DNA from 2 places in the Streptomyces sp. NPDC030820 genome. Region 2 is predicted to be linked to the other one. Evidence: predicted binding sites of a transcription regulator. Region 2 holds the regulator's gene; the other holds the start of a gene.
What was found. Region 2 encodes HrcA, which represses chaperone genes, less so after heat shock. Its sites were predicted from a motif close to TTNGCACTCNGNNNNNCNGAGTGCNAA; they were not measured.

Region 1: a site for HrcA is predicted at 1,981-2,007, ahead of groL (chaperonin GroEL). Genes of this name have one in related genera too.

What each region holds. Positions count from the first base shown of each region.
Region 1 covers NZ_JBVIEB010000003.1:734,655-738,973, forward strand. The annotation lists gene grpE (nucleotide exchange factor GrpE) at 1-308, shown strand, start outside; gene ACZ418_RS11710 (DUF2267 domain-containing protein) at 395-811, shown strand; gene ACZ418_RS11715 (pyridoxamine 5'-phosphate oxidase family protein) at 775-1,404, opposite strand; gene groL (chaperonin GroEL) at 2,133-3,752, shown strand; gene ACZ418_RS11725 (lipase maturation factor family protein) at 4,249-4,319, opposite strand, start outside.
Region 2 covers NZ_JBVIEB010000001.1:550,215-554,533, forward strand. The annotation lists gene ACZ418_RS02480 (Uma2 family endonuclease) at 1-214, shown strand, start outside; gene ACZ418_RS02485 (DUF3097 domain-containing protein) at 192-1,010, opposite strand; gene ACZ418_RS02490 (MBL fold metallo-hydrolase) at 1,045-1,767, opposite strand; gene hrcA (heat-inducible transcriptional repressor HrcA) at 1,940-2,956, shown strand; gene dnaJ (molecular chaperone DnaJ) at 2,957-4,093, shown strand; gene ACZ418_RS02505 (nitronate monooxygenase) at 4,315-4,319, shown strand, end outside.

The sequences.
Region 1 (4,319 bases), on a different contig from region 2:
ACATCGCCGACAGCCTGCAGGAGCAGCTCGGCTCGCTGGGCGTCATGTCGTTCGGTGAGGTGGGCGATCGGTTCGACCCGGCCTGCCACGACGCTCTGACGCACCATGTTGTCCCCGATGCGGACCGCCTGGTGTGCTCGGCGGTCCTGCGTCCCGGCTACCGTCTTGGAGAGAGCCTGCTGCGCCCGGCCACCGTGGAGGTCACCGGGCCGGCCCCGCCCGCGAGGAGCGCATCGACGCCGGAGTGCGGCGTACGGGATGCATCCGCCCCGGCAGGCAAGCCGCCGTTGCCCGTCTCGCGGAGCTGACAGGCTTGCCCCTACCTGGGTACCGGGGGAAGAGGGCATCCGCATTGGACGCCCTGAGATTGCCGGCAAGCGGAGGTGACGAGACGATGCAGCACCATGAGTTCCTCGCTCGCGTACGTGAGCTCGGCGAATACGACAGCCAGGACGAAGCCGCGAAGGTCACCGAAGCGGTGCTGAGCGTGCTGGCCCAGCGCATCAGCCCCGGCGAGGTCGATGATCTTGCCTCCCAGCTGCCCGGACCGCTCGGACAGGCGCTGGTGGATGCTGAACCAGATCATCAGCCAGCTCCCCTCCGGCTACGCCGTCCTGTTCGGCAAAGCCGACCTGGCCGGCTGAAACCAGGATCCGGGGCACCCCCGGATACGGCCACACTGTCGGCGTGGAGACCGCCACCGCCGCTCGGCCAGGGAGTGGCCAACACAGTCTGCGCATCCCGGGCCGGACATACCGCTTCTGACACGATCGGTTACTGGTACAGGCGCTCCAGGTACTGCGAGCCGTAGTACGCCTCCAGTTCCTCCACGCTCTCCGAACGGCGATCGTGCGCCTTCGCGAGTACCGCGCGGGACGGCGCCGCTTCCGGCCGCCAGGTCTCCGGCTGCCAGACTCCGCCGCGCAGCAGGGCTCTCGGGCAGTGGTAGAAGACCTGGTCGATCTCGACGAGCAGGGCCAGCTGTGGACGATTCCCCTTCACGACCATGTCGTCGAAGAAGGGCGCATCGCGCAGGATGCGCGCGCGGCCGTTGATGCGCAGCGTGTCGGGGCGGCCGGGGATCAGGTAGAGCAGCCCCACGTGGGGATTGGCCAGGATGTTGCGGAAGCCGTCGGCCCGGCGGTTCCCGGGACGTTCGGGGATCGCGATCGTCGTGTCGTCGAGCACGAGCGTGAACCCGGCCGGGTCACCCTTCGGTGACGCGTCGCAGCTGCCGTCGGCGCCCGAGGTCGCCACCATGCACAGCGGCGACGCGGCCAGCCACTGGCGGTCGTGCTCGTGCAGGCTCCGCCGGACCTTGACCCGCGCGCCCGGTGTCGGCTCGCCGAGCAGTTCCCCCAGCTCGTCCGGTGACGTCACCTCGACCAGATCTGTGAGCAGCACGGACCTCACCCCCTCCCATTGGTACGTGAACAGGTCGAGCGTAGACGACGGTTCGCTATCAGTGGCCGGTGCGAGGATCCCCCGGAATCCGCACGACAGCACCCGAGCGGGAGCCGGGCCTTGACGCCCAGGGGTTCCGTCAGAATCGGCTGCGGCGAGGCCACGTGTCACGCGGTTGGGAACTCGCTTCTCAGAAGGAATCTGCGGGATTAACTGGCCCGGGCGCACTGCCTGGGCGCGGTCGGGGCAGGAGTTGTGACAGCACTTCCCCGTGGCCTCCGTGTCGCGGCGTGCTTCCCGGGGAGCGGCCTCGCGTGCTCGCTGTTCCGGCCGCGCCGCGGAGGCAGTACACCCTCCGGCAACAGCAGGCACACCGCGACGCGTACCGGCTACCGCCTCGGCGACCGTCTGCTCCGCCCGGCCACCTTGAGGTCACCGGACCGGTTCCACCCCCGAGGAATCCGCTTCATCCCGGCACCCCTGCCAGGCCCTCTCGGATGCGCAACGGCGTTGACGGGCCGCAGCCATCCGAGGCGGCCACTTGCCCCCGAGCGAGCCGAAGTGCTAAACGAGGGATTAGCACTCTCGCAGTGAGAGTGCTAACGGCGGGTCGGGTGACGTGCTCGTGCGGCCGTGAGGGAAACCTCCGGCGCGCGGGTGAACGTCGCGGGCGTCACCCCGGGCCACCGTCATCGTCTCAAGAATTCGATGCGGAGGAGACCGTACCGATGACTGCGAAGATCATCGCTTATGAGGAGGAGGCGCGCCGCGCTCTGGAGCGCGGCATGAACCAGCTCGCGGACGCCGTAAAGGTGACGCTCGGCCCCAAGGGCCGCAACGTGGTCCTGGACAAGAAGTGGGGCGCCCCCACGATCACCAACGATGGTGTCTCCATCGCCAAGGAGATCGAGCTTCAGGACCCGTACGAGAAGATCGGCGCCGAGCTGGTCAAGGAAGTCGCCAAGAAGACGGACGACGTCGCCGGTGACGGTACGACCACCGCGACCGTGCTCGCCCAGGCCCTGGTCAAGGAGGGGCTGCGCAACGTCGCCGCCGGTGCCAACCCGATGGCTCTCAAGCGCGGTATCGAGAAGGCCGTCGAGGCCGTCTCCGCGGCCGTGCTGGAGCAGGCCAAGGAGCTGGAGACCAAGGAGGAGATCGCCAACACGGCCGCGGTGTCTGCGGGCGGGGACCGGGCGATCGGTGAGCTGATCGCCGAGGCCATGGACAAGGTCGGCAAGGAAGGCGTCATCACCGTCGAGGAGTCCAACACCTTCGGCCTGGAGCTGGAGCTCACCGAGGGTATGCGCTTCGACAAGGGCTACATCTCGCCGTACTTCGTCACCGACGCCGAACGCATGGAAGCGGTCCTGGAGGACCCGTACATCCTGCTGGTCGGCTCCAAGGTCACTGCGGTGAAGGATCTGCTGCCGCTCCTGGAGCAGGTGATGCGGGAGAGCCGGCCGCTGCTGGTGATCGCCGAGGACGTGGAGGGCGAGGCGCTGGCGACCCTGGTCGTCAACAAGATCCGTGGCACCTTCAAGTCCGTCGCCGTCAAGGCCCCGGGCTTCGGCGACCGCCGCAAGGCGATGCTCGGCGACATGGCCGTGCTCACCGGTGCCACGGTCGTGTCCGACGAGGTCGGCCTGAAGCTGGAGCACGCTGGCCTGGACGTGCTGGGCCGGGCCCGCAAGGTGGTCGTCACCAAGGACGACACCACCATCGTGGAGGGCGCCGGCGACGGCAGCGCGATCGAGGGCAGGGTCAAGCAGATCCGCGCCGAGATCGAACGCTCGGACTCCGACTACGACCGCGAGAAGCTGCAGGAGCGCTTGGCCAAGCTCGCCGGCGGCGTGGCCGTGATCAAGGCTGGCGCCGCCACCGAGGTGGAGCTCAAGGAGCGCAAGCACCGCATCGAGGACGCCGTCCGCAACGCGAAGGCCGCCGTCGAGGAGGGCATCGTCGCCGGTGGCGGCGTGGCCCTGCTGCAGGCGTCCGAGAAGGCGTTCGAGAAGCTGGAGGTGGACGACGAGGAGCGGACCGGTGTGGAGATGGTCCGCCGCGCGCTGACCGCCCCGCTGCAGCAGATCGCCCGCAACGCCGGCCTGGAGGGCGGTGTCGTGGTGGAGAAGGTGCGGACGCTGCCCGTCGGCCACGGTCTGAACGCCGCGACCGGCGAGTACGTGGACATGCTGGCCGCGGGCATCATCGACCCGGCGAAGGTGACCCGCTCCGCGCTGCAGAACGCCGCTTCCATCGCCGCGCTGTTCCTCACCACGGAGGCCGTCATCGCCGACAAGCCCGAGGAAAAGGAACCGGCGGCCGCCGGGGCCGGCGCCGAATTCTGATCGCCGCGGGCCCGGAGCCGGACCGAGGCGGGCGCCGGTGGCCGCAACAGCAGACCGCCGGCGCCCGCCAAGTGGCGCGCATGGGAACCCCGGGGGACTCGTGCACCGGCAGCCGACCGGAATAGGTGTGGTCAGCCTGTTGCCGTTCTCCTGAGCCCGGAGGAATCGTGGCCCGTAGGCCAGACGCGGTGGAGAGGAGAGCCGCCGGCGCTGCTCCGGTTCATCTGCAGGGGGGACATGAGAGTCGAAGTGGTCCAACCCGCTGCCGGCGTGTTGTTCGGCGTCCCGAACGATACGCACGAGGAGATCATTACGCTCATCGACGCCGTTGCCAGGACACCGCAGGCACACGTCTCCGGTCTGGCCGCAGCATTCGGCGAATGGTGCTGGCTTGTCTACACCACCCACGGCGACATCATCGAAGTCCTCGACGTCGGCTGCTGCACGATGATCCTGAAAGCCGAGCCAGGGCCGAGTCTCCTGCGGAACCCGGGCCTCATGCGCTGGATACCGGTTGCCGCTTGGCGACGGCCGGCACGTACTCGCCGAGGAAGGTGCGGCTCCACC
Region 2 (4,319 bases):
TGCGGGAAAGATCCCCGCCTACCTCATCCTCGACCCGGTCATGGCGCACTGCGTCCTGTTGACAAAGCCTTCGGGCCAGGGTGAGGACGCTGACTACCGCAGCCAGGAGATCATCAAGTTCGGTGATCCAGTCCCGTTGGAGGATCTGGGACTCGAACTGGACACCACCGAGTTCGGAACGTTCCCCAACGTCAGGCCCCACCGCTACCCGTGACGAAGTCGATCAGCTCCTCCACCCGCCCCAGCAACTCCGGCTCCAGGTCCTTGTAGGACCCCACCCGCTTCAGGATCGCCTGCCACACCGCCCCGGTGTTCTCCGACGGCCAGCCCAGCGCCCGGCACACCCCCGTCTTCCAGTCCTGCCCCTTCGGCACTGCCGGCCAGGCCTCGATCCCCAGCGCGGCCGGCTTCACCGCCTGCCAGATGTCGATGTACGGGTGGCCCACCACCAGCGCGTGTTCGCTGGTCACCGACTCCGCGATCCGCCACTCCTTCGTGCCCGGCACCAGGTGGTCCACCAGGACGCCCAGCCGCGCGTCCGGGCCCGGTGCGAAGGAGGCGACGATCGAGGGCAGGTCGTCGACGCCCTCCAGGTACTCCACCACCACACCCTCGATGCGCAGGTCGTCGCCCCACACCTTCTCGACCAGCTCGGCGTCGTGCCGGCCCTCGACGTAGATACGGCCGGCGCGGGCCACGCGGGCGCGGGCACCGGGGACGGCGACCGAGCCGGAGGCGGTGCGGGTGGGTCGTACCGGAGCCGAGGACGACGACGGGCGTACCAGCGTCACCACCCGCCCCTCCAGCAGAAAGCCCCGCGGCTCCAGCGGGAACACCCGGTGCTTGCCGAAGCGGTCCTCCAGCGTCACCGTGCCCGCCTCGCAGCGGATCACCGCCCCGCAGAACCCGGTGCCGGGCTCCTCCACCACCAGGCCCGGCTCCGCCGGTACCTCAGGCACCGGCTGCTGCTTCTTCCACGGCGGGGTCAGGTCGGCGGAGTACTGGCGCATTCGAGTGACGATAGGAGAAGCCGTACGGCCGCGCTCACGACACGCCGAAGCGGGCCGCCAGCTCGTCGCGTTGCCGTCGTACGAACGCCGCGTCCACCACCGCTCCGTGACCGGGCACGTACAGCGCGTCCTCGCCGCCCAGGGACAGCAGCCGGTCCAGGGCGTCCGGCCAGCGGGACGGGATCGCGTCCGGGCCCGCCTGGGGCTCGCCGGACTCCTCGACCAGGTCGCCGCAGAAGACCACCTCGGGATCTCCCGGGACCAGCACCGCCAGATCATGCGCGGTATGCCCCGGACCCACGTTCGCCAGCAGGACCTGCCGGCCGCCCCCGAGGTCAAGCGTCCACTCGCCGGAGACCAGGTGGCCGGGCGGCGCCAGCGCGTCCACCGCCTCGTCCGCGTCCGCCACCGCGAGTCCGTTGCGCACGGCGTCCATGCGCAGCTCGTCGCGTTCGCGGGCGAACACCGCGTCGACGCCCACCGCCCCGTACACCTCCGCCCCCGCGAAGGCCGCCGCTCCGAAGACATGGTCGAAGTGGGGATGGGTCAGCGCGAGATGGGTCACACGGCCGCCGGCCAGCTCCTCGGCCCGGGCCCGCAGTCGGGCGCCCTCAGCCAGGCTGGAGCCGGCGTCCACCATCAACGCCGTACCCTCCCCGAGGACCAGCCCCGCCGTGCAGTCCCAGCCGGGCAGCCGGCACCGGCCGACCCCCGCGGCCAGCCGCTCCCACCCCAGCTCTTCCCAAGTCACCGTCATACCGCGACGCTAGCTCCACGAGCCGCCGGGACCGCACCGACCTTGCCCCGGGTGTACCCGACAGCCGTACACTGGGCCCGGGAACGCTGGCACTCACATGCGAAGAGTGCCAGGCGGACGAACCGCAGGACCGAGTGGAACCGAGGAGACGACGTGCTGGAGGTGCGCGCTGATGCTGAGTGAACGCAGGCTTCAGGTACTGCGCGCCATCGTCCAGGACTACGTCGGCACCGAGGAGCCGGTCGGGTCGAAGGCCCTGACCGAGCGGCACAACCTCGGCGTGTCCCCGGCGACGGTCCGCAACGACATGGCGGCCCTGGAGGACGAGGGGTACATCGCCCAGCCGCACACCAGCGCCGGGCGCATCCCCACGGACAAGGGCTATCGGCTGTTCGTCGACAAGCTCGCCGGGGTGAAGCCCATGACCGCGCCCGAGCGGCGCGCCATCCAGAACTTCCTGGAGGGCGCCGTCGACCTCGACGACGTGGTGGCGCGGACCGTGCGGCTGCTCGCGCAGCTCACCCGGCAGGTCGCCGTCGTGCAGTACCCGTCCCTGACCCGGTCCACCGTGCGGCACGTGGAGCTGCTCTCGCTCGCACCCGCGCGCGTGATGCTCGTGCTGATCACGGACACCGGCCGGGTCGAGCAGCGGATGGTCGACTGCCCGGCGCCCTTCGGTGAGATTTCCCTCGCCGACCTGCGCGCACGGCTGAACAGCCGGGTCGCGGGCCGCCGGTTCTCGGACGTGCCGACGCTGGTCGAGGACCTGCCGGAAGCCTTCGAGCCCGAGGACCGCGGTACGGTCTCGACGGTGCTCTCCACTCTCCTGGAGACACTCGTCGAGGAGAACGAGGAGCGGCTGATGATCGGCGGTACCGCCAATCTCACCCGCTTCGGACATGACTTTCCCCTCACGATCCGGCCCGTCCTGGAGGCCCTGGAGGAGCAGGTGGTGCTCCTCAAGCTCCTCGGCGAGGCGAAGGATCCGGGCGTGACGGTGCGTATCGGGCACGAGAACGCCCACGAGGGACTCAACTCCACCTCAGTGGTGTCGGTCGGCTACGGTTCGGGCGGCGAGGCGGTTGCCAAGCTCGGCGTGGTCGGACCGACCCGCATGGACTATCCGGGAACGATGGGAGCGGTACGCGCAGTGGCACGGTACGTCGGACAGATCCTGGCGGAGTCGTAAGTGGCCACGGACTACTACGCCGTTCTCGGCGTGCGCCGCGACGCGTCGCAGGATGAGATCAAGAAGGCGTTCCGCCGGCTCGCGCGCGAGCTGCACCCGGACGTCAACCCGGACCCGAAGACCCAGGAGCGGTTCAAGGAGATCAACGCCGCTTACGAGGTGCTGTCGGACCCGCAGAAGAAGCAGGTCTACGACCTCGGCGGCGACCCGCTCTCGCAGAGCGGCGCCGCCGGCGCGGGCGGCTTCGGCGCCGGTGGCTTCGGCAACTTCTCCGACATCATGGACGCGTTCTTCGGTACGGCCTCGCAGCGCGGCCCGCGCTCGCGCACCCGGCGCGGCCAGGACGCGATGATCCGGATCGAGGTCGAGCTGGACGAGGCGGCCTTCGGGACGACCAAGGACATCCAGGTCGACACCGCGGTCGTCTGCAACACCTGCAACGGTGAGGGCGCGGCGCCCGGCACGACCGCCCAGACGTGTGACATGTGCCGGGGCCGCGGTGAGGTCTCGCAGGTCACCCGGTCCTTCCTGGGCCAGGTCATGACCTCCCGGCCGTGCCCGCAGTGCCAGGGCTTCGGCACCGTCGTGCCGACCCCGTGCCCGGAGTGCGCCGGCGACGGCCGGGTCCGCTCCCGCCGCACCCTGACGGTGAAGATCCCGGCCGGTGTCGACAACGGCACGCGGATCCAGCTCGCCGGTGAGGGCGAGGTCGGGCCGGGCGGCGGTCCGGCCGGTGACCTGTACGTCGAGATCCACGAGCTGCCGCACTCGACCTTCCAGCGGCGCGGCGACGACCTGCACTGCACGGTGACGATCCCGATGACGGCGGCGGCGCTCGGTACCAAGGTGCCGCTGGAGACGCTGGACGGCATGGAGGAGGTCGACATCCGGCCCGGCACCCAGTCCGGCCAGTCGATCCCGCTGCACAACCGGGGTGTCACACATCTGCGCGGCGGTGGCCGGGGTGACCTGGTCGTGCACGTCGAGGTGCAGACCCCGACCAAGCTGGACCCGGACCAGGAGCGCCTGCTGCGCGAGCTGGCCAAGCTGCGCGGCGAGGAGCGGCCCCAGGGCCAGTTCCAGCCGGGGCAGCAGGGGCTGTTCTCGCGGTTGAAGGATGCGTTCAACGGGCGCTGACGTGCGCTGCGGCGTGGCCGGGGGGCCGGGGGTTGTCCCCCGGGCAGGCACGGTCAGCCGGGGCAGCAGGGGCTGTTCTCGCGGTTGAGGATGCGTTCAACGGGCGCTGAGCCGCCGCCGGCGCAGGGCTGACGGGGTGCTTCGGCGCCCCGCATGCCACCGGTCTATGCCATTGCCCGCCTGGATTCGGACTTGTTCGAAGGACGTGACAACATGCGGTCATGTC